Aromatoleum petrolei: one gene and its partner. The protein of the gene in region 1 interacts with the protein of each later gene in a pairwise test. Links are inferred from orthologs where the notes say so. Each region holds a gene or a part of one and is shown in the gene's direction. Other genes may lie near its edges. The genes, in order: ToN1_RS15970 and grxD.

Region 1 (12,930 bases):
CGTCGCATGCCCTTGCGCTCATCGGTGTGCCGCTCAATCGGGTCGTGCGGCGTATCCGTGACGTGCGCAATCAGCGCTACGCCCTCATGCGCGGCTTCTTCCACGGCACTTCGGATGCGGCCGACGGTCCGGAGTCGCGCCAGGTGCGCCTGCACCCCGTGACGCTGCCGGCCGGCGCGCATGCGGTCGGTCGCACTCTGGGGGGCATGGCGCTGGACGAGTTCGGCGTGACCGTGTCGGCCGTGCGCAGGCGTAATATCCGCGGGCTCGCGCCGAGTGCCGAGACGCTCATGCAGGCCGGGGATGTCGTCGTGCTGATGGGCGTGCCCGCCGACCTGGAGCAGGCCGAAGGGAGACTCTTGCGGGGGAGGTGAGCGGCCGCCCCCCGTCGCGTCGGCGTTCTTCCCCGGTGCATTGCCGTGATGCGCAACACTGTGTTCGTGCATTCGATCCGCATCGAAGTGGTGTTGGTGGCTGTCGCGCTTGCGCGGTCTGCTAAACTCATGAGTTTTGAAGATCCCCGAGGGGCGTCGACTTGGTTTCCGAAACCGACAATCTGCTGGTGAGCCTGAAGGATGTCCGCTTCGCCTATGGCGAGCGCGAGATCTTGCGCGGCGTCGACCTGAAGGTGCCGCGGGGCAAGGTCGTCGCGATCATGGGCGGCAGCGGGTGCGGCAAGACCACGCTGTTGCGCCTGATCGGCGGGCAGCTACGCGCAACGGCCGGCATCGTCGAGGTCGCGGGCCGCAACGTCTCGTCCCTGAATACCGCTGAGCTGTACGAGATGCGACGGCGCATGGGCATGCTGTTCCAGTTCGGCGCGCTCTTCACCGACATGTCGGTGTTCGACAACGTCGCCTTCCCCTTGCGCGAGCACACCGATCTGCCGTTCGGGCTGATCCGCGACATGGTGCTGATGAAGCTCAATGCGGTCGGGCTGCGCGGCGCGGCGGATCTCATGCCGGCGGAGCTATCTGGCGGCATGGCGCGCCGCGTCGCGTTGGCGCGGGCGATCGCGCTCGATCCGATGCTGATCATGTACGACGAGCCCTTTGCGGGCCTCGACCCGATCTCGCTCGGCGTGATCGGCCAACTGATCCGCAAGCTCAACGACGCACTCGGTGCGACGACGATCATGGTGACGCACGACATCATGGAGTCGCTGCAGATCGTCGATTACATCTATTTCGTGTCCGAGGGCGGCATCGTCGCGGAGGGCACGCCCGACGAGCTGCGCGCGTCGAAGGATCCCTGGGTGTACCAGTTCATCCATGCAGAGCCCGACGGCCCCGTGCCTTTCCACTATCCGGCCGAAGCGCTGGATCAGAGCCTCATCGGCGGGAGGATCGCATGAACGGCCTGCTGAACTTCATCCGCCGCCTGGGCGCAGCGGCGGTTGAGGGTGTGTGGCGCATCGGCTTCGCCGCGCGCTTCTTCATGCTGCTGCTGCGTCATTCGGGTCAGTCGCTGACGCGCATCCACCTGACGGTGCGCGAGATCTATTTCAGCGGCGTGCTGTCGCTTTTGATCATCGTCGTCTCGGGTCTCTTCGTCGGCATGGTGCTCGGCCTGCAAGGCTACGAGACGCTGCAGCGCTACGGCTCGGGCGATGCGCTCGGCGTGCTGGTGTCGCTGTCGCTGACGCGCGAACTCGGTCCGGTTGTCGCGGGGCTGCTCTTCGCCAGCCGTGCCGGCCTCGCGGTGACCGCGGAGATCGGCCTCATGAAGACGACGGAGCAACTCGACGCGATGGATATGATGGCGGTCAATCCCATCGCCCGCGTTGTCGCACCCCGCTTTTGGGGCGGCGTGATCTCGATGCCGCTGCTGGCGGCGCTGTTCTCCGCGATGGGCGTTTTCGGCGGCTGGCTGATTGGCGTGGTGTTCATCGGTGTCGATGACGGCGCGTTCTGGTCGCAGATGCAGGCGGCCGTGGACTTCCGCTTCGATATCATGAACGGCGTGATCAAGAGCTTCGTATTCGGCGCCACGGTCGCGCTGATCGCAGTGTTCGAGGGCTACGACTGCACACCGACTGCCGAGGGGTTGTCGCGTGCCATCACCCGCACCGTCGTGACCTCCGCGCTGGCGATCCTGGCGCTCGATTTCGTGCTTACATCTCTTATGTTCCGAGGGCAGTCATGAGGCGTACAACGCTCGACCTGTGGGTCGGTTTCTTCGTGATCATCGGCATGGCCGCGCTGATGTTCCTCGCGTTCAAGGTCGGCAACCTGGGGGCTGCCAACGGCGGTGAAACCTACCTCGTGTCCGGACAGTTCGACAACATCGGCGGCCTCAAGGTGAGGGCGCCGGTCAAGAGCGCAGGGGTCGTCGTCGGTCGCGTCAAGGAGATCCGCTTCGACTCCAAGACCTATCGCGCCGTCGTCTCCCTGTCGCTCGATGCGAGCTACCAGTTTCCGCGCGACACGATCGCGACCATCCTGACCTCCGGTCTACTCGGCGAGCAGTACGTCGGCCTCGAGCCCGGTGGCGACGAGGCGATGCTGCAGGCCGGCGACGCACTGCAGATCACCCAGTCGGCGGTGGTCCTGGAGAAGCTCATCGGCCAGTTCATGTTCGACAAGGCGGCCGAAGGCTCGACGCCGGCGAACTGATCCGCCGGATCAAGATCTGAAATACATAATGAAAAACAATCCTTCCCCGACAATCGCCAGGGCGCTGACGCTTGCGCTTGCCTGTGCCGCCTTAGCGAGCTGTGCGACGCGCGTCGCCAATCCAGACGACCCGCTCGAAAGCTACAACCGCGCGATGTTCACCTTCAACGAGAAGGTGGATGAAGCCGCGATCCAGCCGGTTGCCAAGGCTTACGACAAGGTCACGCCGCTGCCCGTGCGTACCGGTGTCGGTAACTTTTTCGGCAACGTCGGCGATGTGTGGATCGGCAGCAACAACCTGTTGCAGGGCAAATTCGTGGATGGCCTGAGCGACCTGCTACGCTTCGCGATCAACTCGACGGTCGGCATCCTCGGCTTCTTCGATGTCGCCAGCGAGCTCGCCCTGCCCAAGCACGACGAGGATTTCGGTCAGACCCTCGGCAGGTGGGGGGTCGGCGAAGGGGCGTATTTCGTCGTGCCCTTCTTCGGTCCGCGCACCGTCCGTGATGCCGCGGTGTTGCCGATCGACCTGTACGGCGACGACGTCTGGGGCATCAAGGACGTCCCGACGCGCAACAGCCTCACCGCGCTGCGCCTCGTGCATGCCCGCGCCAACCTGCTCGGCATCGACAAGACGCTTGAGGAAGGCACGCTGGACAAGTATGCGTATGCGCGCGATTTCTATCTGCAGCAGCGCCGCTACCGCGTGTTCGACGGCAATCCGCCCCTCGAGGAGATCGATTTCAACGGCGCCCGGCGGCAGCAGGATGATGCCGATCTGCTTGCGGAAACCGGTGCGCAATAAACTTTATAAGGACAACAGGGGCTCGCGCATGGTCGCCGGAGTCCCCGAGGAGTGACGATGAAGAAGTTCCTGCTTTCCCTGTGCCTGATGTTCACGATGCTGCCGGCGTTCGCGGGCGACGCACCCAAGGGGCCCGATGCGCTCGTGCGCGAGGTGAGCGATGATGTCCTCACCATCGTGCGTCAGGACAAGGCGATCCAGTCCGGCGACACGCGCCGCGTGATCGACCTGGTCGAGGAGAAGGTCCTCCCTCACTTCAATTTCCGTCGCATGACGATGCTGGCGGTGGGCAAGGACTGGCGCCAGGCCAGCCCCGAGCAGCAGGGCAAGCTCGTCGAGGCGTTTCGCACCCTGCTGGTGCGCACCTACTCCAACGCACTGACGCAATACCGCGAGCAGACCATCGGCTACAAGCCCGCCAAGTTCGCGGAAGCGGACACCGCGGTGCGCGTGCAGACCGAAGTCCGCCAGGCCGGCGCGCAGCCGATCAACATCGACTACACGCTGGAAAAGACGCCCGAGGGCTGGAAGGTCTTCGACGTAGTCGTCGCCGGCGTGAGCCTCGTGACCAACTACCGCGGCACCTTCGCCCAGGAAATTCGCGCGGGCGGCGTGGATGGCCTGATCAAGTCGCTGGAGCAGAAGAACCGCGACCTCGCGGCGCCGGCGCGCACATGAGCGCGGTGGCGGGCAAGGTTCTCGCCATCCAGGGCGAGTTGACGATGGCGACGGCCGCGCAATGGATCGAGCGCGGCCGTGCCGTGGCGCGCGACGAGGATCTCGTCGTCGATCTGTCGGGTGTGACCGCTGCGGACTCCTCGGCGCTTGCGCTGCTGTTCGACTGGATGCGCGTTGCGCGCGCGAGCGGTCACAAGGTTGGCCAGACCGGCATGCCGGTCGGGATGCGCAGCCTCGCGACGCTCTACGGCGTCGAAGAGCTGCTGCCCGCAGACGCCTGACTGCCGCTTCGATGACTTCTTCTGCAATACGGATCGTTTCGGCGACCAAGCACTACGGTTCCCTCCAGGCGCTCGCCGGTGTGGACCTAGAAGTCGCGCAGGGCGAATTCTTTGGGCTGCTGGGACCGAACGGCGCGGGCAAGACGACGCTGATCTCCGCTCTTTCCGGACTTGTGCGCCCGGACGGCGGGATCTTCGAGGTCATGGGATGCAACGTCGTCTCGGACTACCGCAATGCGCGGCGCAACCTCGGCGTCGTGCCGCAGGAACTGGTGTTCGACCCCTTCTTCTCGGTGCGCGAGCTGCTGCGCATCCAGTCGGGCTACTTCGGCATCCGCAACAACGACGACTGGATCGACGAGATCCTCGCGAGCCTTGACCTGACCGCCAAGGCCGGCGCCAACATGCGCATGCTCTCCGGCGGCATGAAGCGTCGCGTGCTCGTTGCACAGGCGCTCGTGCATCGCCCCCCGGTGATCGTGCTCGACGAGCCCACCGCCGGCGTCGACGTCGAACTGCGTCAGGGCTTGTGGCAGTTCATCCGCAAGCTCAACCGCGACGGCCACACCATCGTGCTGACGACGCATTACCTCGAGGAGGCCGAGGCGCTGTGCGGCCGCATCGCGATGCTGAAGTCCGGCAGGGTCGTCGCGCTGGACACCACGGAGAACCTGCTGCGGCGTTTCGCCAGCCACTCGCTAAGCGTCCGACTGGAGAACCCCGAGGCGGCCGCTGCGCTCGGCGGAACGCTTGCGGCGGGCGGCTGGGCCGACTTCCCACTCGAGCGCTACGAGAATCTCGAGCCGCTGCTCGCGCGGCTGCGCGAGACGGGGGCGAAGCTCCTCGAGCTGCGCCTGGGCGAAGCGGACCTCGAGCGCGTGTTCGTGGAGGTCATGAATCGTGCATGACGGCCTCGTTGGGTTCCGCACCCTGCTGTACAAGGAAGTGTTGCGCTTCTGGAAGGTCAGCTTCCAGACCGTCGGCGCGCCGGTGCTCAATGCGCTGCTGTACCTGCTGATCTTTTCGCATGTGCTCGACCGGCACGTCACGGTCTATGGCGAGGTCGCCTACACGGCCTTCCTCGTGCCCGGGCTGGTGATGATGTCGCTGCTGCAGAACGCCTTCGCCAACAGCTCCTCGTCGCTGATCCAGAGCAAGATCACCGGCAACATCATCTTCGTGCTGCTGCCGCCGCTGTCCTATCGCGAGTTCTACGCCGCCTACGTGATCGCCTCGCTGCTGCGCGGTCTCTTCGTCGGCATTGGCGTGCTTCTCGTGTCGCTGCCCTTCGTCGATCTGCCGCTGGCGGCGCCCGGCTGGATCCTGGCCTTCGGCCTGATGGGTGGCGCGATCCTCGGTTCCCTCGGAGTGATCGCGGGTATTTGGGCTGACAAGTTCGACCAGCTTGCGGGGTTCCAGAACTTCCTCATCATGCCGCTGACGATGCTTTCCGGTGTGTTCTACTCCATCCACTCGCTGCCGGAATTCTGGCAGGGGGTCTCGCATATCAATCCGTTCTTCTTCATGATCGACGGCTTCCGCTACGGCTTCTTCGGCCAGTCCGACGTTTCGCCGTGGTTGAGCCTCGCGGTTGTGAGTTTTTGTTTCGTGTTCCTCGCGGTTTTGACCCTGGCGATGCTCGCCCGGGGCTACAAGCTGCGGGCTTGAGGGTAGTCAAAATGTTCGAAGCAGCAGAAATCAAGCGTCTCATCGAGCAGGGCATGGCCTGCGAATTCGTGGAGATCCAGGGTGATGACGGGGTCCATTTCACCGGCATCGTCGTCAGCGCCGAATTCGAGGGCAAACCCAAGGTGCGCCAGCACCAGGCCGTGTATGCCACGCTCGGCAAGTTCATGGGTAATGAGATCCACGCGCTGCAATTGCAGACCTACACCCCCGCCAAGTGGGCCGAAGTGCGCACCGACCTGGGCTTCTGAGCGGGACGTGATGGACAAGCTTCTGATCGAAGGCGGTGCCCGTCTCACGGGCGAAACCGCCATTTCCGGCGCGAAGAACGCAGCGTTGCCCATCCTGTGTGCGGCGCTGCTGACGCGCGAGCCGGTCACCTTCACGAACGTGCCGCGGCTCAACGACATCGGCACGCTGCTGAAGCTCCTCGCGCAGATGGGCGTGAAGGTCAGCCGCGGCAGCGGTGACGAGGCCGATACCGTGACCCTCGAGGCCTCGGCGCTCGAGAACCCGGTCGCGACCTACGAGATGGTCAAGACCATGCGGGCGTCGATTCTGGTGCTCGGCCCGCTGGTTGCCCGCTGTGGCGAGGCGAAGGTCAGCCTGCCCGGCGGCTGCGCAATCGGCGCGCGGCCGGTGGATCAGCACATCAAGGGCCTGCAGGCGATGGGTGCGCAGGTCGCGGTCGAGCACGGTTACGTGCATGCGAAGGTGCCGCGCCTCAAGGGGGCTCGCCTCTTCACCGACATGGTGACCGTCACCGGCACCGAGAACCTGATGATGGCAGCCTGTCTCGCCGACGGCGAGACGGTCATCGAGAACGCCGCACGTGAACCCGAGGTCGTCGATCTGGCGAACTGCCTCGTCGCGATGGGCGCGCGCATCTCGGGCGCCGGTACCGACGTGATCCGCATCCGCGGTGTGGAGCGCCTGTCGGGCGCGACCCATCGCATCATGCCGGATCGCATCGAGACCGGCACCTACCTGTGTGCCGCGGCTGCGACGGGCGGCGAAATCCGCCTCACACACACCTCGTCGGCTTATCTCGACGCCGTTGTCGACAAGCTCATGGATGCCGGCTGCGAAGTCGTCTCCGAACGCGACGCAATCCGGCTGAAGGCGCCCCGGCGCCTCACGTCGGTGAGCATCCGGACCTCGCCGTATCCGGCCTTCCCGACCGACATGCAGGCGCAGTTCATGGCGATCAACGCGGTCGCCAATGGTGCGGCGGTGATCCGCGAGACGATCTTCGAGAACCGCTTCATGCACGCGGTCGAGCTCCAGCGTCTCGGCGCCGACATCCGCATCGACGGCAACACGGCGATGGTGCAGGGCGTCGAGCGTCTGCAGGGGGCGACCGTGATGGCCACCGACCTGCGTGCGTCGGCGAGCCTCGTGATCGCCGGACTGGTTGCCGAAGGCGAAACGGTGATCGAGCGCATCTACCATCTCGACCGTGGCTACGAGCGCCTCGAGCAGAAGCTCGCCGACCTCGGTGCGCGGGTGCGCCGGCTCGCCTGATCGCGCGGGTGTCGGCCGCGGTGCCGGCGCCCGCATGTCTTACAGGTCAAAGCGACCCGCGGCCTCGGGTTGCCAAGTCACGCCCAGTACTTCGATCCGGATCGGCTGCCGGTCCGAGCTCTCCCAGTCGATCGTCTGGCCGACCGCCAGGCCCAGCAGGGCGCTGCCGGCCGGGGTGAAGACCGAGACCTTTCCGGCTTCCGCCGCCACGTCGCCGGGATAGACCAGCGTGAGCTCATGCTCGCGTCCGCCGGGCAGTTCGCGGAAGCGTGCGCGACTGTTCATCGTGATGACGTCGGCCGGCATGTCCTGGGGGTCGCGCACGTCGGCGCGTGCGAGTTCGTCCCTCAGCCCGTTGAGGTCGCTGCGGTTGCGGGCGGCCGGTGCGGCCAGAAGGCCCTCGAGGCGATCGAGGTCCTGCGAGGAAATCACGATGTCGGGTTTCATAGGGTTACGACTCCCTGCGTCGGGCAAAAAGTAAAAAAGGCCGAACCGCAGCGCGGTTCAGCCAGTCACGGGAGGCTAACAGAACGGCGGGCAGGTTACAATGTCACTCCGATTCTTCACGAGGCACCCTTCGTGTCCAGCATCACCCTTGCCCTGTCCAAGGGCCGTATCTTCGAGGAAACGCTGCCGCTGCTCGCGGCCGCTGGTATCACCCCGACCGACAACCCCGAGACCTCGCGCAAGCTCATCATCGGCACGAATCGTCCCGAGGTGCGCCTCGTGATCGTGCGTGCGACCGACACGCCGACGTACGTCCAGTACGGCGCGGCCGACCTCGGCATCGCCGGCAAGGACGTGCTCCTCGAACACGGCGGGGCCGGGCTGTACCAGCCGCTGGACCTCAACATCGCGAAGTGCCGCCTGTGCGTCGCGACGCAGAGGGGCTTCGACTACGCCACTGCGACGCGCCCTGGCGGGCGCATCCGCGTTGCGACGAAGTACATCAACAGCGCGAAGGCGCACTTCGCCGCCAAAGGCGTGCATGTGGACCTGATCAAGCTGTACGGATCGATGGAGCTTGCGCCGCTGGTCGGGCTTGCCGACGCCATTGTGGACCTCGTTTCCAGCGGCAATACGTTGCGCGCGAACAACCTCGAGGAGGTCGAGGAGATCATGGCGATCAGCTCCCGCCTGGTGGTGAATCAGGCCTCGCTGAAGCTTAAGCGCGAACTCATCCAGCCCGTGCTGGATGCCTTTGCCGGAGCCGTGAGATGAGCGATGCGACCCGCAGGATCCGCCGCCTCGACGCGCGCGATCCCGACTTCCTGCCCACGCTGGATGCGCTGCTTGCCTTCGAAAGCGGCGCGGATGCGCGCATCGACGAGGCCGTCACCGAGATCCTGCGTGCTGTGCGCACCACGGGTGACGCCGCGGTGATCGAATACACGCGCCGCTTCGACCGCCTCGACGTCAAGTCGATGGCCGCGCTGGAGCTGCCGAGGTCCGAGCTCAAGGCCGCGCTCGACAGCTTGAGCGTCGAGCAGCGCGAGGCGCTGCGCATCGCAGCCGACCGCGTGCGCATCTACCACGAGCGTCAGCGCGCCGAATCTTGGGACTACGTCGAAGCCGACGGCACGCGCCTCGGCCAGAAGGTCACGCCGCTCGACCGCGTCGGCCTCTACGTGCCGGGCGGGCGCGCGTCCTACCCCAGCTCGGTGCTGATGAACGCCGTGCCGGCCAAGGTCGCCGGCGTCGGCGAGCTGATCATGGTCGTGCCGACCCCCAATGGCGAGAAGAACCCGCTCGTACTCGCCGCGGCTGCGATCACCGGCGTCGATCGCGTGTTCACGATCGGTGGCGCGCAGGCCGTCGCCGCGCTCGCCTACGGCACGCAGACCCTGCCGCAGGTCGACAAGATCGTCGGCCCAGGCAACGCCTATGTCGCCGAGGCCAAGCGTCGCGTCTTCGGCACGGTCGGCATCGACATGGTCGCGGGCCCTTCGGAGGTGCTCGTCATCTCTGACGGTAGCGGCCACTCCGACTGGGTTGCGATGGACCTCTTCGCGCAGGCCGAGCATGACGAACTCGCGCAATCGATCCTGTTGTGCACCGATGCCGCATTCATCGACGCGGTCGAGGCCGCGATCGAGCGCCTGCTGCCGACGATGCCGCGCCGCGAGACCATCGCCGCCTCCCTCGCCAATCGCGGCGCACTGATCCATGTCGAGAGTCTGGAGCAGGCGTGCGCGATCGCGAACTGCATCGCGCCGGAGCACCTGGAGCTGTCGCTCGACGAGCCCGAGCCGTGGATAGCCCGCATTCGCCACGCCGGTGCGATCTTCGTCGGGCACTGGTCGGTCGAGGCGCTGGGCGACTACTGCGCCGGCCCCAATCACGTTCTACCGACCATGCGCAGCGCGCGCTTCTCGTCGCCGCTGGGCGTGTATGACTTCCAGAAGCGCACCAGCATCATCCAGATCTCGGAAGTGGGGGCGCAGACATTGGGCCGCGTCGCCTCTACGCTCGCGCACGGCGAGGGCCTGCAGGCGCATGCGCGCTCGGCGGAGATGCGGTTGCACAAGTGAATCACCGCGCCGCTGGCGCGCGCCGGGGATCAAGGAAGGGCGTCCCGGTGGGGCGCCCTTCCTGCGTTTACGCGAGGATCTCGCGCAGCGCGGCGATCAGTGCGGCGCACTGCGCGTCGGTGCCCACGGTGATGCGCAGGAACTGCTCGATCCGCGGCTGGCGGAAGTGGCGCACGATGATCGCGCGCTTGCGCAGCTCGGCAGCGAGTTCGCCCGCGTCGCGCGTCGGGTGCGTCGCGAACACGAAGTTTGCCGCCGACGGCAGCACCTCGAAGCCCAGGGAGGACAAGTCGGAAATGAGCTGGCTGCGCGTGCGGATCACTGCCTGGCGCGTGCGCTCGAAATACTCCTCGTCCTCGATCGCCGCGACCGCGCCGACGATCGCCAGCCGGTCCAGCGGGTAGGAGTTGAAGCTGTCCTTTACGCGCACCAGCGCCTCGATCAGCGCGGGATGGCCGATCGCGAAGCCCACGCGCAGCCCCGCGAGCGAGCGCGACTTGGAGAAGGTCTGCACCACCAGCAGGTTCGGATAGCGCGCCGTCAGGGGGATCGCCGACTCCCCGCCGAAATCCACGTAGGCTTCGTCGACCACGACCACGCACTGCGGGTTGCCGGCGACGATGCGCTCGATCTCGGCGAGCGGCAGCAGACGCCCGGTCGGCGCGTTCGGGTTGGGGAAGATGATCCCGCCTGCGGCCAGCCCGTCGGCGGGCAGGTAGTCGTCGGGGCGGATCGCGAGGTTCTCGTCGAGCGCCACGGTGCCGAAGTCGATCCCGTAGAGCCCGCAATACACCGGGTAGAAGCTGTAGGAGATGTCCGGGAAGCGCAGCGGGCGGTCGTGCTTGAGCAGCGCCAGGAAAGCATGCGCAAGCACCTCGTCGGAGCCGTTGCCGACGAACACCTCCTGCGTCGAGATGCCGTGGCGCGCGGCGATGGCGGCACGCAGCCGTTCCGAAGTCGGGTCCGGATAGAGGCGCAGCGCGTCGGATGCCTCGGCACGGATCGCCTCGATCGCCTTCGGCGAGGGGCCGTACGGATGCTCGTTGGTGTTGAGCTTGACCAGATCGGCGATCTTGGGCTGTTCGCCCGGGATATAAGGGGTCAGGCCGTGGACGACGGCACTCCAGTATTGGCTCATCGGCGGATCGGGGCAGGATTGTCGGAGGGGCCCCGCGCAGGCCCGGCGGGGCTGCAGCCGGCATTGCGGCGGGACAGTCTGGCGATGGTATCATGCCCGAGAGTGGCGCCCGAGCGCGTCCGACCCCCCCCGAACTCGTCAATTCGAAGCAGAATCTCATGCGGCAAGCCGAAGTAACTCGCGACACCCTGGAAACCCGGATCACCGTCCGCATCGACCTGGACGGCAGCGGCAAGGCCAGTCTCGCCACGGGGGTGCCCTTCTTCGATCACATGCTCGACCAGATCGCCCGTCACGGTGCGATCGACCTCGACATCAAGGCCGAAGGCGATACCCACATCGACGACCATCACACGGTCGAGGATGTCGGCATCACCCTCGGGCAGGCCTTCGCGAAAGCGCTCGGGGACAAGAAGGGGATCTTCCGCTACGGCCATGCCTACGTGCCGCTGGACGAGGCGCTGTCGCGCGTCGTCGTGGACTTCTCCGGCCGGCCCGGGCTGCACTACTTCGTGAATTACACGCGTGCGCGCATCGGCAATTTCGATGTCGACCTCGCGCGCGAGTTTTTCCAGGGCTTCGTCAATCATGCCGGGGTGACTGTGCATATCGACAACCTGCGCGGCGACAACGCCCATCACCAGTGCGAAACGATCTTCAAGGCCTTCGGTCGTGCGTTGCGCATGGCCGCCCAGCGCGATGAGCGCGCCGCCGGCGTGATTCCCTCGACCAAGGGCGCCCTCTGAGTTCCCGTCAGACTCCCCGCCCAACCTTCTGATTTTCCTGCGAGCGATTCCCCGATGAGCGACGTAGCCATCATCGACTACGGCATGGGCAACCTACGTTCGGTTGCCAAGGCGGTCGAACACGTAGCGCCCGGCAAGACCGTGGTCGTGACTTCCGATCCCGCGGTGGTCGCGGAGGCCGGCCGGGTGGTGTTTCCGGGGCAGGGCGCGATGCCCGACTGCATGCGCGAACTGGACCTGCGCGGACTGCGCGCGTCGGTGCTCGAGGCCGCTGCCTCCAAGCCCTTCCTCGGCATCTGTATCGGCGAGCAGATGCTGTTCGCTCACAGCGAGGAGGGCGACGTGCCCGGCCTGGGCATCCTCCCCGGCAATGTCGTTCGCTTTCCCGATGCGAAGATGGTGGCGGCCGACGGTTCGCGCCTGAAGGTGCCGCACATGGGCTGGAACGAGGTGCGCCAGCGCATCGCGCACCCGTTGTGGGAAGGCATTCCCGACGGCGAGCGCTTCTATTTCGTGCATAGCTATTTTGTTCGACCCGACGAGCGCTCGCTGGTTGCGGCCGAAACCGATTACGGTTTGATGTTTACCAGTGCGGTAGCGCGGGATAACATCTTCGCGGTTCAGTTCCACCCCGAAAAGAGTGCGCAGGCTGGCCTGCGGATGCTTGCAAATTTCGTTTCCTGGGCCCCCTGACGCGCGTCGTCCGGACCCGCCTGTAGCTTTCCTTCCACTCCTCAGATGCAACTCTTCCCCGTATGCTGCTGATTCCCGCTATCGATCTGAAGGACGGCCACTGCGTGCGCCTCAAGCAGGGCGAGATGGACGACGCCACCGTGTTCTCCGAAGATCCGGCCGCGATGGCCCGCCACTGGATAGATCTCGGCGCGCGCCGCCTGCACCTGGTCGACCTGAACGGCGCCTTTGCC
Region 2 (15,533 bases), 190 kb from region 1 along the record:
GAATCGGACCTCGGCGGTTACAAGGAAGTCATCGCGCGCGTGATCGGCGCCGGCGCGTATTCGAAATTGAAGTTCGAGTCGGGCGGGCACCGCGTCCAGCGGGTGCCGGCGACGGAGACGCAGGGGCGCATCCACACGTCCGCCTGCACCGTTGCGGTGATGCCCGAGGCCGACGAGCTCGAGGCCGTAAACATCAATCCGGCGGACTTACGCATCGATACCTTCCGTGCAAGCGGCGCGGGCGGTCAGCACATCAACAAGACCGATTCGGCGGTGCGCATCACCCACCTGCCCACGGGTATCGTTGTCGAATGCCAGGACGACCGCTCGCAGCACCGCAACAAGGCGCAGGCGATGTCGGTGCTGGCTGCGCGCATTCACGACATACAGCTCCGCGAGCAGCAGGCGAGGGAGGCTGCGACGCGCAAGAGTCTCGTGGGCAGCGGCGACCGTTCGGAGCGCATCCGCACCTACAATTTTCCCCAGGGCCGTGTCACCGACCACCGCATCAACCTCACGCTGTACAAGCTGGACGCGGTGATGGAGGGGGAACTCGACGAGTTGGTTGGTGCGCTCACGGCGGAACATCAGGCCGCACAGCTCGCGGCGCTCGCCGGTGAGTGATATGAGCGTGACCTCGCGATCATCTAGTCCGCACGGGTGGAGGCGCTGATGGATACGCCCGACACGGTGCCCGATATCGCCGCCGCATTGAACTGGGCGCGTGCCCGCATTGCCGTCGTCGATGCGCGGGTGCTGCTCCGCCATGTCCTGCAATGTTCGGCGGCACGCCTTGCCGCATATCCGGAGGCTCGGCTTGACGAGGGCGAGTGGGCGGAATTTCGCAGCCTGGTGGAGCGGCGCGAGGCGGGAGAGCCGGTGGCCTACTTGATCGGCGAGCGCGAGTTCTACGGGCGCTCCTTCATGGTCGGCCCGGCGGTCCTGATTCCGCGACCGGACACCGAGCTGCTCATCGAGCTGGCCCTGGCGCACTTCGGCGACAGGCCGCGCACCCGGGTTCTCGACCTGGGTACGGGCAGCGGCGCGCTGGCCGTGACCCTTGCGCTTGAACTGCCTGACGCCGACGTGACCGCGGTGGATCGTTCGCGCGAGGCCTTGCTGGTCGCGATGGCCAACGCCGCCCGCCTAAAGGCGAGCGTGTCCTTCGTCCTCGGCGACTGGTTTTCGCAACTGGGGGGTGATCGCTATCAGCTGATCGTCGCCAATCCCCCTTACGTCGCTGCGGGCGACCCGCATCTGCGCGAGGGCGACGTGCGCTTCGAGCCGGGAACGGCGCTGGCTGCAGGGCCCCAGGGGCTGGACGACCTCGCGGCGATTACGGCGGAGGCGCCGCGCCACCTGGAGCCGGGGGGCTGGCTCTTCATGGAGCATGGTTACGACCAGGCGGCGGCGGTGCGCGGTTTGCTCACGGATGCGGGGTTCTCGTCGATCACGTCGTGGAAGGACCTCGGCGGCATCGAGCGCGTGTCGGGCGGCCAGTGGCTGGGGCGTGAGGAGTCACGCTGAAGGCATTGTCGTTGCAGTGCCTATTGACGGCTGCGATGGCAATCCCTAGAATTTCCCGAGTTAATTACTCAACTTTTGGAACGGCAACATGGACATCCAGAACGTCATCCGCGAGCAGGTCACCAGCAACCCGGTCGTGCTCTATATGAAGGGCACACCCCAGTTCCCGATGTGCGGCTTCTCGGCGACCGCCGTGCAGATCCTCAAGAACCTGGGCGTTACCAGCGTGTTCTCGGTGAACGTGCTGGAGAACGAGGATATTCGCAGTGGCATCAAGGAATTCGCCAATTGGCCGACGATTCCGCAGCTCTACATCAAGGGCGAGTTCGTCGGCGGCTGCGACATCATGCGCGAGATGTACGAGAACGGCGAGTTGAAGACGATGCTCGCCGAAGCCGGCGTCAAGTAATTCGCTTCGGCTGGCACGGCACCCGTCCGTGCCGGGATGGCGATCAGGCCCGCCCGTCAGCGGCGGGCTCGTCTTTTTTGAGGCGCACGATCGATTTGTGCGCGAGGTGCCGCAGCAGGAGATACGGCGGCATCCGCAGCCAATGGGCGCGCACGTAGATCGCGAAGCGGGCAAGCGCCGCCGCCGCGCTTTCGGCAGCCTCGTTCTCGGGGCGCATGGCGGTTGTGTACAGCATCGTCAGCAGCCGCGAGGCCGGCCCGCCCGCGGCGTTGAGCAAATCCTCGAGTACCGGCGGCGGAATCGGGCTGTCGAGCAGATGCCTGGCAAGGTGGAGGCCGAATGCGACCGGCGCGACGACATCGAGCGTCCGTGAGGCCTCGACCACCCGCGGCCAGAAATCCGCTTCGCTGGCTCCCGCGCGCAGCAACCCATCGATATCGAAGAGATCGCGCAGGCCGTTGTGAAGTTCGCCTTCGTGCAGGAGGTGAACGATGCTGTGGATGAGCAGATGCTCGGGGCGGGGGATGCGCACCGCAGGCAGGCCGGGTAGCGTGGACGCCTCGCGGATGATCGTGCCCGCATCGGGGCTGTGCCGCGAGGTGAGCGGCAGGATGGTGTGATGGACGTCGAGCACGGTGCCGCGCCGCACGTTCACCATCGGCGGCAACTCGTGCATCCAGGTTCGGTAGTAGCGTTGGTCGTAGGGTGAGGTCTTGGCCGACGCCCAGCCCGCCACCATCAGGCGCAACTCGACATCGCCGAGCGCGTCGTGCGGCACCAGGATGTCGATGTCGCCGAATAGGCGGCCGCGCCCGACGGGATGGTCGGACACCGCGTAGGCGGCCCCTTTCAGCAGCACCAGCGGGATGCCCAGGCGGCACAGGGCACGCTGCAGCCCGTGCACTTCCCAGCGCACCGACAGTGCCTGTCGCCGGCTGAGCTGGCGGACTGCGTCGAGATGTCGTGCGGCTTCGGGCGGGATGGCGACGTCCGCCGCGGCGAGGCGCTCGGCGAGCAGGCCCGCAAGGTTCGCTGCGCGCGCATTCGCGACGAGTTCGGACCAAGCGGCCAGATCCAGCGCGGCAGCCTGCGTCGGCGTCTTGAGGGTCGCAACCAGACGTTTGCAGGCGGACGATTGCATCGCGTTAACGTCCGGTGATGCTACGCACCATCGCCAGGGCGGTGTCGGTCGAATCGTAGGCAATGTCGAAGCACCGCGCCTTGTCCAGCATCTCGCACAGCGCGTGAAAGCCAGTCTCGCCCATGCGATCGCGATTGAAGGATTGCTCCGCAATGCGCGCGAAGGCCTCTGCGCGGCCGATTTCCTCGCTGCGGGGGGCGGATCCGGGCACGAAGCGGGGGAAGATCACCCAGCGGCATCGCGCCTGTCGTGCGGCCGCGCTGTGCGATGTGGCAGGTGGCGCCGCATGGCTGATCGTGCCCTTGCGGGTGTCCGTGTAGCGACGTCCGAGCCTGGTGCCCGGAAAGCGCGAAACGATGTCGATCGATTCGTTCTTGAGGCTGATCGGGCGGGGGTTGGGTTGCAGGGTGCCGCATTCGGGGGCAAGGATCGCCAGTTCGTCTGAAAGGAGCCGCCACTGGTCGATGAAGGTCAGCGCTGCGCAGAGCGTACTCTTCCCTGCTCCGGGCGCCCCGGGCATGACGAGTGCGTCATCGTCGCGGGCGACGACTGCGGCATGCATGACGAGATAGCCGAGCGGGCGGGATGCGAGGCACCAGTTCAGCCCCCACTCGAACAGCGGGGCGGCCTGCGTGGCCGGGAGGGGGAGGAAGGGTTCGGCGTGGTCAAGGAAGAAGCGTGCCTGCGGCCGGAGCCAGCGGCGCCATCCCGTACCGTGGGTGATGTGGATGTCGAAGTCGATGAAATGCCTCGCCTTCCCTGAGCCGTGTAGTGCGTCCGGGTAGAAGGTCTCGAGATGGCGGCGCACCGTGGCGAACGGCGAGCGCACACGCACCGTGACCGGGGCAAGATGAAGGGTGACGTCGATCAATCCGGTAGCCAGCTCGCAGCGCGGAACGAGTTGTGCTCAAGTGTGCGCGAGAATCGAGAGCTCCACCAGTTCATCGATCACGCGCCGGATCGTCGCTTCGGCTATTTCACCGCCTTCGAACGCGGACGCCCGTGAGCCGACGTGGCGGACGAGCGTGGATGCCTCGGTGGGCCCCGCGTCGGTCGTGTGTCTGACGATTTCCCGCGCGAGCGGTGTGAGCACCCAGTAGTCGCCTGACGTGCTGTCGAACAGCACGCTTGCGCCTTCGTCATTCCACTGAGGCGAGAACACCAACGACCGCCCGCTAAGAATGTTCAACGTCATGTCATCCTGCTGGCTGATTTCGAGGCGGTTCGTCAATCAGGCCTTCTTCTTGCAGACATACAGCAGCGGCGACTCGGTCCCCGAGTAGGTGGTCTTGATGTAGCTGATCACCTCCGCGGCGGTGAGTCCCATGGTGCCCGTGCATGCCAGGCTGGACGGGCAATAGGTGCCGCCGCGGCGCAGGCTTTGCCACATTTCCTGGATGTGCCAAGTTTTGATCGGGTAGTCCGGGAGCAGATTCGTGTTGATCCAAGCAGCGATCAGGTGGCGCATCAGCTCGCAGTCGGACAGGGTCGCGTAATTCTGCGGGAATGCGAGAAACTCCCAGATCCCCGTGGAATTGGGAACGTCCGAATCCGGTAGAACGGCGGAAACAAGGGTTCCCACGCTGTCCATGACACTTTTCGGGTTCTTCGAGATGTCCTGGCCGGTCGTGTACGCACTCGCGTCGACGTCGAGCAGCGTCACACTCCGCTTGAATGTCGGAGCGCTGACCTGGCCCCAGTTCGATACATTGATCTGCAGCTTCCAGTCGGTAGGCGACAGCCCCGCGGAACACACCGTCTCGCCTGCGTGGTGGCTCAGATTGCCGCTGACCATCGCCGAGGGGCTCAGGCAGCTGATCTGGCCGAGCGCGGACCTGGCCTGAACGGTTAGCAGGACACCGACGCCGCCAGCTGTCGCCCCGATGAAGCGCCGACGAGAACCGGCAGACCGGGACGCCGACGTTCCTTCGGGCAGCTCGTTACATCCGGTATCGCACGGGTCCGGGGGTATCCCCATTTTCTTGGTTCCTGATGGCGATTTCTACGCTCGTGTCTTCTCACGTTCATTCGAGCACGATTCGTGCCGAATTGGCATCTGCTCCATCGTGCTGAAATATAAAGGCTTATGGAGCGCGTGAATGCCGGATTCCAGTCGAGTGTAAAAAAATCCGACGTTTGCTTCGCGGGCCGGATGCAATGACATCCACCCTTGTGAAGCTAGCCGAGCGCCTTGCATGCTTCAAGCACAAGGGCTAAGACGTCGTGACCTTCGTCATGCCGGCCTCGCACATGGGCGATGGCTGAGTTACGCCGCTTCGAGGTCGCGGCGCCCGGCTTGGACGCCGAGGGGGCTGATGAGGAAGCAGGAAGGTCGTGAGAAAGGTGGTAAGCCATCGCGATCCATGCATCCTCGGCGTCGAGGTGTGGGCCGGATGTGCATGGCGGTGGGTGCCCCAGCAAGCGTGGACTCGCGCTTGGTCAGGGATTCGGATTCACGCGCGTTGAACGGAGGTTGTGGCGCCCGCACCGGTCAGGCGCCACATCTGGTGCTGTTCCGCCGGCCGTCAATCCAGTGCGCTACGCGCCCGCGCAATGGCAGCGCGGACCTGCTCGGGGGCCGTGCCGCCGATGTGCTTGCGCGAGGCGAGCGAGCCTTCGACGGTGAGCACGGCGAAGACGTCGTCGTTGACCCGTTCGGCCGCACCCGGCACGTGCGCCATTGCCGCGCGCAGCTCGTCGAGCGAGAATTGCGGCAGGTCGCAGCCCTTCACGTCGGCCGCCCGCACGGCGAGCGCGACCGCTTCGTGCGCGTCGCGGAAGGGCAGGCCGTTCTTGACCAGGTAGTCCGCCAGATCGGTCGCGGTCGCGTAGCCCTGCTTGAGTGCATCGCGCATCGCGTCGGTCTTCACGCGGATGCCGGTGATCATGTCGGCGTAGATGCGCAGCGTGTCGATCACCGTGTCGGCGGTGTCGAACAGCGGCTCCTTGTCTTCCTGGTTGTCCTTGTTGTACGCGAGCGGCTGGCCCTTCATCAGGGTCAGCAGCGCGATCAGGCTGCCGTTGACGCGCCCGGTCTTGCCGCGCACGAGCTCGGGGACGTCCGGGTTCTTCTTCTGCGGCATGATGGAGCTGCCGGTGCAGAAGCGGTCGGCGAGGTCGATGAAGCCCACGCGCGGGCTCATCCACAGGATCAGTTCCTCGGAGAAGCGCGACAGGTGGGTCATCAGCAGCGCCGAGGCGGCGCAGAACTCGATCGCGAAGTCGCGGTCGCTGACGGCGTCGAGCGAGTTGTAGCAGACCTCGTCGAAGCCGAGCTCCTGCGCGACGAACTCGCGGTCTATGGGGTAGCTGGTGCCGGCGAGCGCGGCGCTGCCCAGCGGCAGGCGGTTCACGCGCTTGCGGCAGTCGGCGAAGCGCTCGGCGTCGCGGCGGCTCATCTCGTAGTAGGCCATCAGGTGGTGGCCGAAGGTCACCGGCTGGGCGACCTGCAGGTGCGTGAAGCCGGGCATCGGCGTCGCCGCGTTGGCTTCGGCGACGTCGAGCAGGTTCTTCTGGAAGTCGCCGATCAGCGCGAGGATCTGGTCGATCGCGTCGCGCAGCCACAGGCGGATGTCGGTCGCGACCTGGTCGTTGCGGCTGCGGCCGGTGTGCAGGCGCTTGCCGGCGTCGCCGACGAGCGCGGTGAGGCGCTTTTCGATGTTGAGATGCACGTCCTCGTCGTCGAGGTTCCAGCCGAACTCGCCACGCTCGATCTCGCCGAGGATCTGCGTCATGCCGCGCTCGATGTCGGCGAGATCCTGCGCGCCGATGATGCCCTGGCGCGCGAGCATCTTCGCGTGCGCGAGCGAGCCGCGGATGTCCTGGCGCGCCATGCGCTGGTCGAAGAACACCGAGGCGGTGTAGCGTTTCACGAGATCCGAGACGGGTTCGGTGAAGCGGCCCGACCAGGCCTTGGCCGGCTGCGAGGAAGTGGTGTCTGTCATAATGTCCGTCATTGGTATGGCGCGGCCGGTGGCGGCCGTCGCGGGGCGGGGTGCCGGTTGTTGCAGGCGCCGCGCAAACAGGCCGAAATTATAAAGCAAAAGGCCTGCGTGCCTTGGGGGCCGGCGGGCCGGCCCGGCGTGCATCGCAGGGGGAGGTGTTCGATGGAGTCGGCACAGCTGCTGCGGGTGGTGATCGTCGATGACGAGGCGCCCGCGCGCGCGCGCCTGCGCGACCTGCTCGGCGACATTGCGTCGGAGCAGCCGACCGCCGTCGTCGGCGTCGCGGCCAACGGCGTCGGGGCCCTGCGCCTGCTGGAGAGCGAGCCCGCCGACGTCGTGCTGGCCGACATCCGCATGCCGGTGATGGATGGCGTCGAGCTGGCGCGCCATCTCGGCCGGCTGGAGAAGCCCCCCGCGGTGATCTTCACAACAGCCTACGACGAATATGCGGTGCAGGCCTTCGAGCTTTCGGCGGTCGACTACCTGCTGAAGCCGGTGCGGGCGCAGCGTCTCGCCGACGCGCTGGCGAAGGTGCGGCGCCGCCCGCCGCTGCCGGATGCCGCGCTTGCGGCGCTGGCGCCCGGCGCGCGGCAGCATTTCAGCGTGAACGAGCGTGGTCGCATCCTGCTGGTGCCGGTCGCGGACGTGCTGTTCCTGCGGGCCGAGCTCAAATACGTGACCGCGCGGACGGCCGAGCGCGAATACCTGCTCGACGAATCGCTGGTGCAACTCGAGCAGGAGTTCCCCGGCCGCTTCCTGCGCATCCACCGCAACTGCCTCGTCGCACGCGCTGCCGTGGTCGGCGTCGAGCGGGCGGGCGAGCAGGACGGCGAACCGCACTGGGACATCCTGCTCGCCGGGCTGCCCGCAGGCCTGCCGGTCAGCCGCCGGCAGTGGCCGGCGGTGAAGCAGGCGCTGGGGATCTGAATGCCGTTTTCCGCGTCAGCCGCTGTTCCTGAGGCCGGCCGCGACGCCGTTGATCGAGATGTGGATGCCCAGCCGCACGCGCGCGTCGTCGTGGCCGTCGCGGTGGCGGCGCAGCAGCTCGACCTGCACGTGGTTGAGCGGGTCGAGGTAGGGGAAGCGGTTGCGGATCGAGCGCTTGAGCAGCGGGTTGTCGTCCAGGAGTTCTTTCTGGCCGGTGATGGCGAGCAGCGCGTCGACGGTGTCCTGCCATTCGGCGCGGATGCGACCGAAGATCGCGTCGCGCAGCGCCGGATCCTTCACGAGTCCGGCATAGCGCGAGGCGATCGCGAGGTCGGACTTGGCGAGCACCATGTCCATGTTCGACAGCAGCGTTGCGAAGAACGACCACTCCTTGTACATCGCCTGCAGCCGTGCGAGGCCGTCGTCCGGATGGGCGGCGCGCCATGCCTTCACCGCCGCGCCGAAGCCGAACCAGCCGGGCAGCATCAGCCGGCATTGCGACCAGCTGAACACCCACGGGATCGCGCGCAGATCTTCGATACGCGTGCCCTTCTTGCGCGAGGCGGGGCGCGAGCCGATGTTGAGCTCGGCGATCTCGGAGATCACCGTCGACTCCCAGAAATAGCGCTCGAATCCCTCGGTTTCATAGACGAGGCCGCGATAGGAGGCGAAGGCCGTGTCCGAGAGCGCCTGCATGGTGTCGAGGAATTCGGCGCGCGGCGCCGGCGCGCGATCCGTGAGCAGGCTCGCCTCCAGCGTCGCGGCGACCAGCACTTCGAGGTTGCGCCGGCCCACCTCGGGGTTGTTGTACTTGGCGGCGATGACCTCGCCCTGCTCGGTGAGGCGGATGCGGCCCTGCACGGCGCCGCCCGGCTGCGCGAGGATGGCCTGGTAGCTCGGGCCGCCGCCGCGACCGACCGAGCCGCCGCGGCCGTGGAAGAGGCGCAGGTGCACGTCGTGCTTGGCGAATACCTCGACGAGCCCGATCTCGGCCTTGTACAGCGACCAGCCGGAGGTGAGGAAGCCGCCGTCCTTGTTGCTGTCGGAGTAGCCCAGCATGATCTCCTGCATGCGGTCGCGTGATTCCAGCAGGCTCATGTAGGCCGGCAGCGCGAACAGGCGATCCATGACGGTCGGGGCGTTGGCGAGGTCTTCGATGGTCTCGAACAGCGGGATGATGTTCACGTCGAGCGCCTGCTCGTGCGGGCGCAGCAGGCCCGCCTCCTTCAGCAGCAGGGCGAGTTCGAGCATGTCCGAGACGTCGTCGGTCTTCGAAATGATGCAGTTGGTGATCGCTTCCTTGCCGAAGCGCAGGTGTGCGCGGCGGGCGGCGCGGAAGATCGCCAGCTCGCCCTCGGTCTCGTCGGAGTAGTGCACGTGAGGCGAGGCGAGCGGCCGCGGTGTGGCGAGTTCGGTGAGCAGCACCTCGCAGCGATCGGTCTCGTCTAGAGCGCGATAATCGACGTCGGGCTGGGCGGTCGCCAGCAGTTCGGCGACGACGCGCTCGTGTACGTCCGAGTTCTGGCGCAGGTCAATCGGTGCGAGGTGGAAGCCGAACACCCGCAGCGCGCGGCGCAACAGGCGCAGGCGGCCGCGCGCCAGCGCGGCCGAGCCGTTGGCGACGAGCGAGCGGTGGAGGATATCGAGGTCCTCGGACAGTTCGTACGCGTTCAGGTAGGGCTCGGCGTCTGCGACGGCGTGGCGCGGCGGTTCGCTGCCGAGCAGGGCGCGATGGGTCGCGGCAAGGCGTGCGTAGATGCCGGAGATCGCGCGCCGATAGGGCTCGTCCTTGCGATGCGGGGACTGGTCGGGCGAGCGGTCAGCGAGCCCGAGGAGCGCGTCCGAGGCGCTCACGAGTCCGGCGGCGAGTGACAGGCGCGCGCCGAGCGTGTGCAACTCGTCGAGGTAGAAGCCGAGCACGGCGCCGGCCTGCATCGCGAGCGCGCGTTCGAGGACCTCGGCGGTGACGAAGGGATTGCCGTCACGGTCGCCGCCGATCCAGCTGCCGACGCGCAGAAAGGCGGGCAGTTCGAGCGCGCCCAGCGCCGGGTCGCGCTTCGCGAGCTGGTCCTCGAGACTGGCGTAGAGGCGCGGCACCTCGCGCAGGAAGGTCGCGTCGAAATACGACAGGCCGTTGGCCACCTCATCGACCACCGACAGCTTGGCCGGGCGCAGCATGCGCGTCTGCCACAGGATGAGCACGGCGCGGCGCATGGCTTCGTCGCTGTGTTCGCGCTCCTCGGGCGTGAGCACCATGCGGTCGCGCCGGTCGAGCAGGCGGGCGATGTCGGTCTCGCAGTTGAGGATGCTCTTCCGCTGCACTTCGGTCGGGTGGGCCGTGAGCACCGGCGAGATCGATGCGGTGTCGAAGAACGCGGCGAGTTCGGAGGCCTCGTGGTCGCTCGCGAAGGCACGGGCGAGTGCGTGCGCGAGGCTGCCTTCGCGCGGCGCGGAGCCGGCGATGAGGTGGGCACGGCTGCGGCGGATGTGGTGCTGGTCCTCGGCGATGTTCGCGAGGTGCGAGAAATAGCTGAACGCGCGCGCGACCTGGATCGTCTGTTCGCGCGACAGCGCATCCAGGATGCCTTCGAGCTCCTGGCGTGCGGCGCGGTCGTCGTCGCGGCGGAAGCGCACCGAAGTCTGGCGGATGCGTTCGATGAGGCCGAACACGGCCTCGCCCTGCTGGTCGCGCACGGTGTCGCCGAGCATGCGGCCGAGCAGTCGGATGTCTTCGCGCAGTGGTGCGTCCTTGTCCTGGGTCATGATGTTTCCGTGGCAGTGTTGGGGTTCGGGGGCGAGAGGTGTGCTCGGACGTCCATGCTAGAATGCCGATTTGCTACGGCGCCATTGGCGCGAACCCTGATGTTGCGGTGCGGTATGTGCTGCGCCCGTCAGGATCCTAAATCATCTGCCGACGAGTCCGTTTACCGTGAGCGCAATTTCCGCCGAATTCAACCCGCCCGAACGCATCGTAATCGCCACCCGCGAAAGCCGGCTCGCACTGTGGCAGGCCGAGCACGTGAAGGCCCGCCTCGAGGCGCTGTACCCCGGTTGCCGGGTCGAGCTGCTGGGCATGACGACCCGCGGCGACCAGATCCTCGATCGCCCGCTGGCAAAGGTCGGCGGAAAGGGCTTGTTCGTGAAGGAACTCGAGGCGGCGTTGCTCGAAGGTCGCGCGGACATCGCCGTGCATTCGATGAAGGATGTGCCGATGCAGCTCGCCGAGCCCTTCGCGCTGCCCTGCATTTCGGAGCGCGAGGTTCCCCTCGACGCCTTCGTGTCGCCGCGCTACGCGAGCCTCGACGAGCTCCCGCCGGGGGCGGTCGTCGGCACGTCCTCGCTGCGGCGCGAATCGCAGCTGCACGCGATGTATCCCATGCTTGCCGTGACCAGCCTGCGCGGCAATCTCGACACCCGCCTGCGCAAGCTCGACGAGGGTCAGTACGATGCGATCATCCTCGCCGCGGCCGGCCTCAAGCGTCTGGGCCTGGCCGATCGCATCCGCTGCGAGCTGCCGTCCACAGTGTCGCTGCCGGCCGCCGGGCAGGGCGCGCTGGGCATCGAATGCCTCGCCAGCCGCAAGGATGTCGCCGCCTGGCTTGCGCCGCTCAACGACGCCGACACCTCCGCATGCGTGCGCGCGGAGCGCGCCGTGTCGCGCGCGCTCGCCGGCAGCTGCGAGGTGCCGCTGGGGGCGTATGCTGAAATCCGCGCCGGCAAGCTGTGGCTCCGCGGCTTTGTCGCGCTGCCCGACGGCAGCCGCATCGTGCGCGCCGAGCTCGAGGGCAATCCGGCGGACTGCGAGACGCTGGGTCTTGCGCTGGCGGCCGATCTGCGTGAGCAGGGAGCCGAGGACATCCTCGCCCAGATCGGCTGAGGCCGGCCGCGACGGTGGTGATCATGACCGCGGGAACGCTGTCCGGGCGCCATATCGTGGTGACCCGGCCATCCGAGCAGGCGGACGGCCTGTGCGCGGCGATCGAAGCGCGCGGCGGCATCGCGCTGCGTTTCCCCGTGCTCGCGATCGGCGAGCCGGAGGACGGCCGCGCCCTCGATGAGGTCATTGCGCGGCTCGATGACTTCGATGTCGCCTTCTTCGTCAGTCCGAACGCCGTGAGCCACGCCCTCGGGCCCGTCCTGGCGCGCCGTGCCTGGCCACCCGGCCTGCGTGTCGCCACCGTCGGCAAGGGCAGCGAGCGGGCGTTGGCGAACCATGGGTTCAGCGAGGTCATCGCGCCGCAGAGCGGCTTCGACAGCGAGTCCGTGCTGGCCTTGCCGGAGTTTCGCGCCGACGCGGTGGCGGGACGGCGCGTCGTGATCTTCCGCGGCGACGGCGGGCGCGACCTGCTCGGCGAGACCCTGCGCGAGCGCGGCGCGACAGTCGAGTATGTCACCTGTTACCGGCGCTACTGCCCCCGCATGGACTCCGCACCCTTGCTGCGTCTGGCGGCCGACGGGCGCCTCGATGCGATCACGCTCACCAGCAGCGAAGGCGTCGGCAACATGCGCGCCATGGTTGGCGACGAGGGTTGGCCGCTGTTGCGTGCGGTCGCCGTCTTCGCGCCGCATCCCCGCATCGTCGCGCACGCACGTGCGGCGGGCTTCGAACTCGTCCTCGAGACGCCGCCGGGCGACGAGGGGCTGCTCGGTGCCCTCGAATCTCATTTTCGGCACGCCTCGGTTACACTCAAGCCATGAACCAAGAACAACCCGCACTTACCCAGTCCGGCTCGACCGAAGCCGCTCCCGCTCCGAATCGTGAATCGGCCGCGCGGCCGTCAGCCTCCACGGCCGCAGGTGGCAGCGTCCGAGGCGGCCTGGCCGCTGCGATCTCCGTGGTTGCGCTCGTCGCCACCGGAGTGCTCGGCTGGTACGTGCACGACATGCGCGGCAGCGTTACCGTCGTGCGCGAGGAGGTCGCCCAGCGCCTCGCTGCCGGTGACTCGGCCGCAACCGAATACCGCGCGCTTGCCCGGCAGCAGCAAGAGGCCATCGCCGCGCTGCAGGGCAAGCTCGGCGCCCTTGAGGCGCAGGTGGCGGCCACGGAAGGCCAGGCCGCAGCGCTCGAGACGCTCTATCAGCAGTTTTCGCGCACCCGCGAGGATCGCGTCATCGCCGAGGCCGAATACGCCGTCGGGATGGCGGCGCAGCAGCTCCAGCTCGCCGGCAATGCCGAGGCTGCGCTGGTCGCCTTGCAGGGTGCCGAGGCGCGTGTTGCCGCGCATGACGCCGGTCAGTTGCTGCCGTTGCGGCGCGCACTGGCGCGCGATATCGAAGCGCTGAAGGCGGCGCCACAGGTGGATGTCCCGGGCATCGCGCTGCGGCTCCAGGCCCTGCTCGAGCGGGTCGATCGCCTGCCCTTGGCGTTCGCTGGCGAGCTCGCCGTGCAGCCCTCCGTCGATGCCGACACGGCCGCTGCGCCCGCCGCGGCCGAGCCCTCACCGATGGATTTCATCAAGGGCGTGGCACACGAGGTGTGGCACGAGATCCTTGCGCTGGTGCGTATCGAGCGGCTCGACCAACCCGAGCCCGTGCTGCTCGCTCCCGCCCAGAGCACCTACCTGCGCGAGAATCTGAAGATCCGGCTGCTGACTGCCCGCCTCGCGCTGCTGGCGCGTGACGGGCGCACCTTCTCGGCGGACCTGGTGCAGGCGCAGGGCTGGATCGAACGTTACTTCGACAAGCGCGATGCAAAGGTGCAGGAGACGCTGTCCGAGCTGGCGGTCCTCGGGGCGATGCCGGTCAAGGTGGAGCAGCCCGCGCCGGTGGAGAGCATCGCCGCGCTGCGGCTCCTGCAGGCGCGCGCGGGCGAGGCGAGCCGGAATGCTCCGGCCGTCGTTGTGCCGCCGGCCGCGCCGCCCGCCGAGGAGCCGGCGAAGGGGAACGCTGCGCGCCAGCCTGCCGGCGCCGCGCGCTGAGGAGCCGATCATGCGTGCATTGATCTGGCTCATCGGAATCTTCGCGCTCGCGGCCGGCGTTGCAATGCTGGCGAGCGTGAACGACGGCTACGTGCTGGTCGTCGTTCCGCCGTGGCGAATCCAGCTCTCGCTCAACCTGCTCATCGTCGGCTTGATTGTCGCGTTCGTCAGTGCCTACGCGGTGCTGCGGATCGTTCGCCGCACGATGGCGCTGCCCGGGCGGGTCGTCCAGTATCGCGAGCGACGTCGCAAGGAAAAGGCCGGTCGCGCCCTGCGCGACGCGCTGCGGGCATTGTTCGAGGGACGGTTCGCACAATCGGTGAAGTTCGCCGCGGCGGCGTTCGGGGACAGCGACAACCGCTCGATGGCGGCCCTCGTTGCGGCGCGAGCCGCGCATGCGATGCGCGACGACACGCGTTATCGCATCTGGCTGGGGAAATCGGCCGAACAGGAGGACGAGTCGCGCGTCGCTCGCCTGATGACCGAGGCTGAACTGGCGGTGGAGGGGCGGCGCTTCGAGGAGGCTGCCGAGCGCTTGGAGAATCTGCGCCTCGCGGGGCATCGCCATATTGCCGCGCTGCGCCTGTCCTTGCGCGTCGCTTCGGCGCTGGCGCGTTGGGAAGAGGTCCTGCGCACCGCGCGCCAGTTGCACAAGCACAAGGCCTTGTCGGAAGACCAGGTGCGTTCCGTGTTGCGGCGCGCGCATCTCGAGCGCTTGCGCGAACTGGCGGGCGACGCGGACGGGCTGGCGGCGTACTGGCGCGAAATCCCGGCGGACGAATTGAACGACCGTCGCCTGGTCGAGCGTGCCGTGCCTTATCTCGCCGAGGCGGGTCAGGGAGCACTGGCGCGCCGCACGCTGGAGCGGCTGCTCGACGCGGAATGGGATAGCGGCCTCGCGCGCCTGTACGGCTACTGCTGCGAAGGCGACGCGGTCGATTGCCTCGCCCGTGGGGAGAAATGGCTGCGCATGTATCCCAAGGATGCGGGCCTGCTGTTCGCGCTCGGGCGTCTGTGCCTGAACGCGCAGCTATGGGGCAAGGCGCAGAGCTACCTGGAGGCCTCGCTCAACCTCGCGCCGTCGGTCGAGACACATCTGGCGCTGGCAGGCCTGCTCGAGCGCCTGGAGCGCGCGGACGAGGCACAGGCACACTACCGCGCTGCGGCGCAGCGTTCCGCGGCCTGAAAACGAAACGGCCGCCCCGGGCGGAGCGGCCGTCGTTCGTCCCTGCCGGCAGTCGCCGGAACTCTCAGCACCAGTCGCGGGGCTTGAGGAACTCGTCGTAGAGTTTCGCTTCCGCACTGCCTGCCTCGGGGTGCCAGTCGTAGCGCCACTTCACGATGGGCGGAAGCGACATCAGGATGGATTCGGTGCGCCCGCCCGACTGCAGACCGAACAGCGTGCCGCGGTCGAACACGAGATTGAACTCGACGTAGCGGCCGCGACGGTAGGCCTGGAAGTCACGTTCGCGCTCGCCGTAGGCCACATCCTTTCTGCGCTCGAGGAGGGGCAGGTAGGCCGGCACGAAGGCGTTGCCGACGCTCTTCACGAGCCCGAAGCCGGCATCGAAATTGATCTTGCCGTCGGCACCGAGGTCGTCGAAGAACAGGCCGCCGACGCCGCGCGGTTCGTTGCGGTGTTTCAGGAAAAAGTAGCTGTCGCACCA

What was found.
Region 2: the proteins of ToN1_RS15970 (region 1) and grxD interact in binary tests that used the Escherichia coli proteins (3 or more experiments, as listed by UniProt). The link is inferred for Aromatoleum petrolei from one-to-one orthologs.

What each region holds. Positions count from the first base shown.
Region 1 is NZ_CP059560.1:3,485,970-3,498,899, forward strand. Bases 4,694-7,687 are described here. They hold ToN1_RS15970 (BolA family protein), read left to right. Parts: upstream 4,694-6,058; coding sequence 6,059-6,316; downstream 6,317-7,687. Other genes in these bases: ToN1_RS15960 (ABC transporter ATP-binding protein), read left to right, coding at 4,694-5,287; ToN1_RS15965 (ABC transporter permease), read left to right, coding at 5,280-6,047; murA (UDP-N-acetylglucosamine 1-carboxyvinyltransferase), read left to right, coding at 6,327-7,589; rnk (nucleoside diphosphate kinase regulator), read right to left, coding at 7,629-7,687. Outside these bases: ToN1_RS15925 (monovalent cation:proton antiporter family protein), read left to right, coding at 1-374; ToN1_RS15930 (ABC transporter ATP-binding protein), read left to right, coding at 536-1,354; lipid asymmetry maintenance ABC transporter permease subunit MlaE, read left to right, coding at 1,351-2,145; outer membrane lipid asymmetry maintenance protein MlaD, read left to right, coding at 2,142-2,615; ToN1_RS15945 (MlaA family lipoprotein), read left to right, coding at 2,644-3,420; ToN1_RS15950 (MlaC/ttg2D family ABC transporter substrate-binding protein), read left to right, coding at 3,478-4,098; ToN1_RS15955 (STAS domain-containing protein), read left to right, coding at 4,095-4,379; more of ToN1_RS15960, read left to right, coding at 4,391-4,693; more of rnk, read right to left, coding at 7,688-8,036; hisG (ATP phosphoribosyltransferase), read left to right, coding at 8,169-8,810; hisD (histidinol dehydrogenase), read left to right, coding at 8,807-10,120; hisC (histidinol-phosphate transaminase), read right to left, coding at 10,188-11,258; imidazoleglycerol-phosphate dehydratase HisB, read left to right, coding at 11,417-12,004; imidazole glycerol phosphate synthase subunit HisH, read left to right, coding at 12,059-12,697; hisA (1-(5-phosphoribosyl)-5-[(5-phosphoribosylamino)methylideneamino]imidazole-4-carboxamide isomerase), read left to right, coding at 12,760-12,930. UniProt on the Escherichia coli protein: Involved in cell resistance against acid stress.
Region 2 is NZ_CP059560.1:3,678,092-3,693,624, forward strand. What follows is about bases 359-3,275. They hold grxD (Grx4 family monothiol glutaredoxin), read left to right. Parts: upstream 359-1,615; coding sequence 1,616-1,936; downstream 1,937-3,275. Other genes in these bases: prfA (peptide chain release factor 1), read left to right, coding at 359-624; prmC (peptide chain release factor N(5)-glutamine methyltransferase), read left to right, coding at 673-1,527; ToN1_RS16720 (nucleotidyltransferase domain-containing protein), read right to left, coding at 1,980-3,077; ToN1_RS16725 (HprK-related kinase A), read right to left, coding at 3,082-3,275. Also shown: more of prfA, read left to right, coding at 1-358; more of ToN1_RS16725, read right to left, coding at 3,276-3,948; ToN1_RS16730 (HPr-rel-A system PqqD family peptide chaperone), read right to left, coding at 3,985-4,308; ToN1_RS16735 (hypothetical protein), read right to left, coding at 4,309-4,872; argH (argininosuccinate lyase), read right to left, coding at 5,603-7,021; ToN1_RS16745 (LytR/AlgR family response regulator transcription factor), read left to right, coding at 7,184-7,948; ppc (phosphoenolpyruvate carboxylase), read right to left, coding at 7,964-10,711; hemC (hydroxymethylbilane synthase), read left to right, coding at 10,878-11,825; ToN1_RS16760 (uroporphyrinogen-III synthase), read left to right, coding at 11,849-12,646; ToN1_RS16765 (uroporphyrinogen-III C-methyltransferase), read left to right, coding at 12,643-13,866; ToN1_RS16770 (heme biosynthesis HemY N-terminal domain-containing protein), read left to right, coding at 13,877-15,052; hemF (oxygen-dependent coproporphyrinogen oxidase), read right to left, coding at 15,117-15,533. UniProt on the Escherichia coli protein: Monothiol glutaredoxin involved in the biogenesis of iron-sulfur clusters.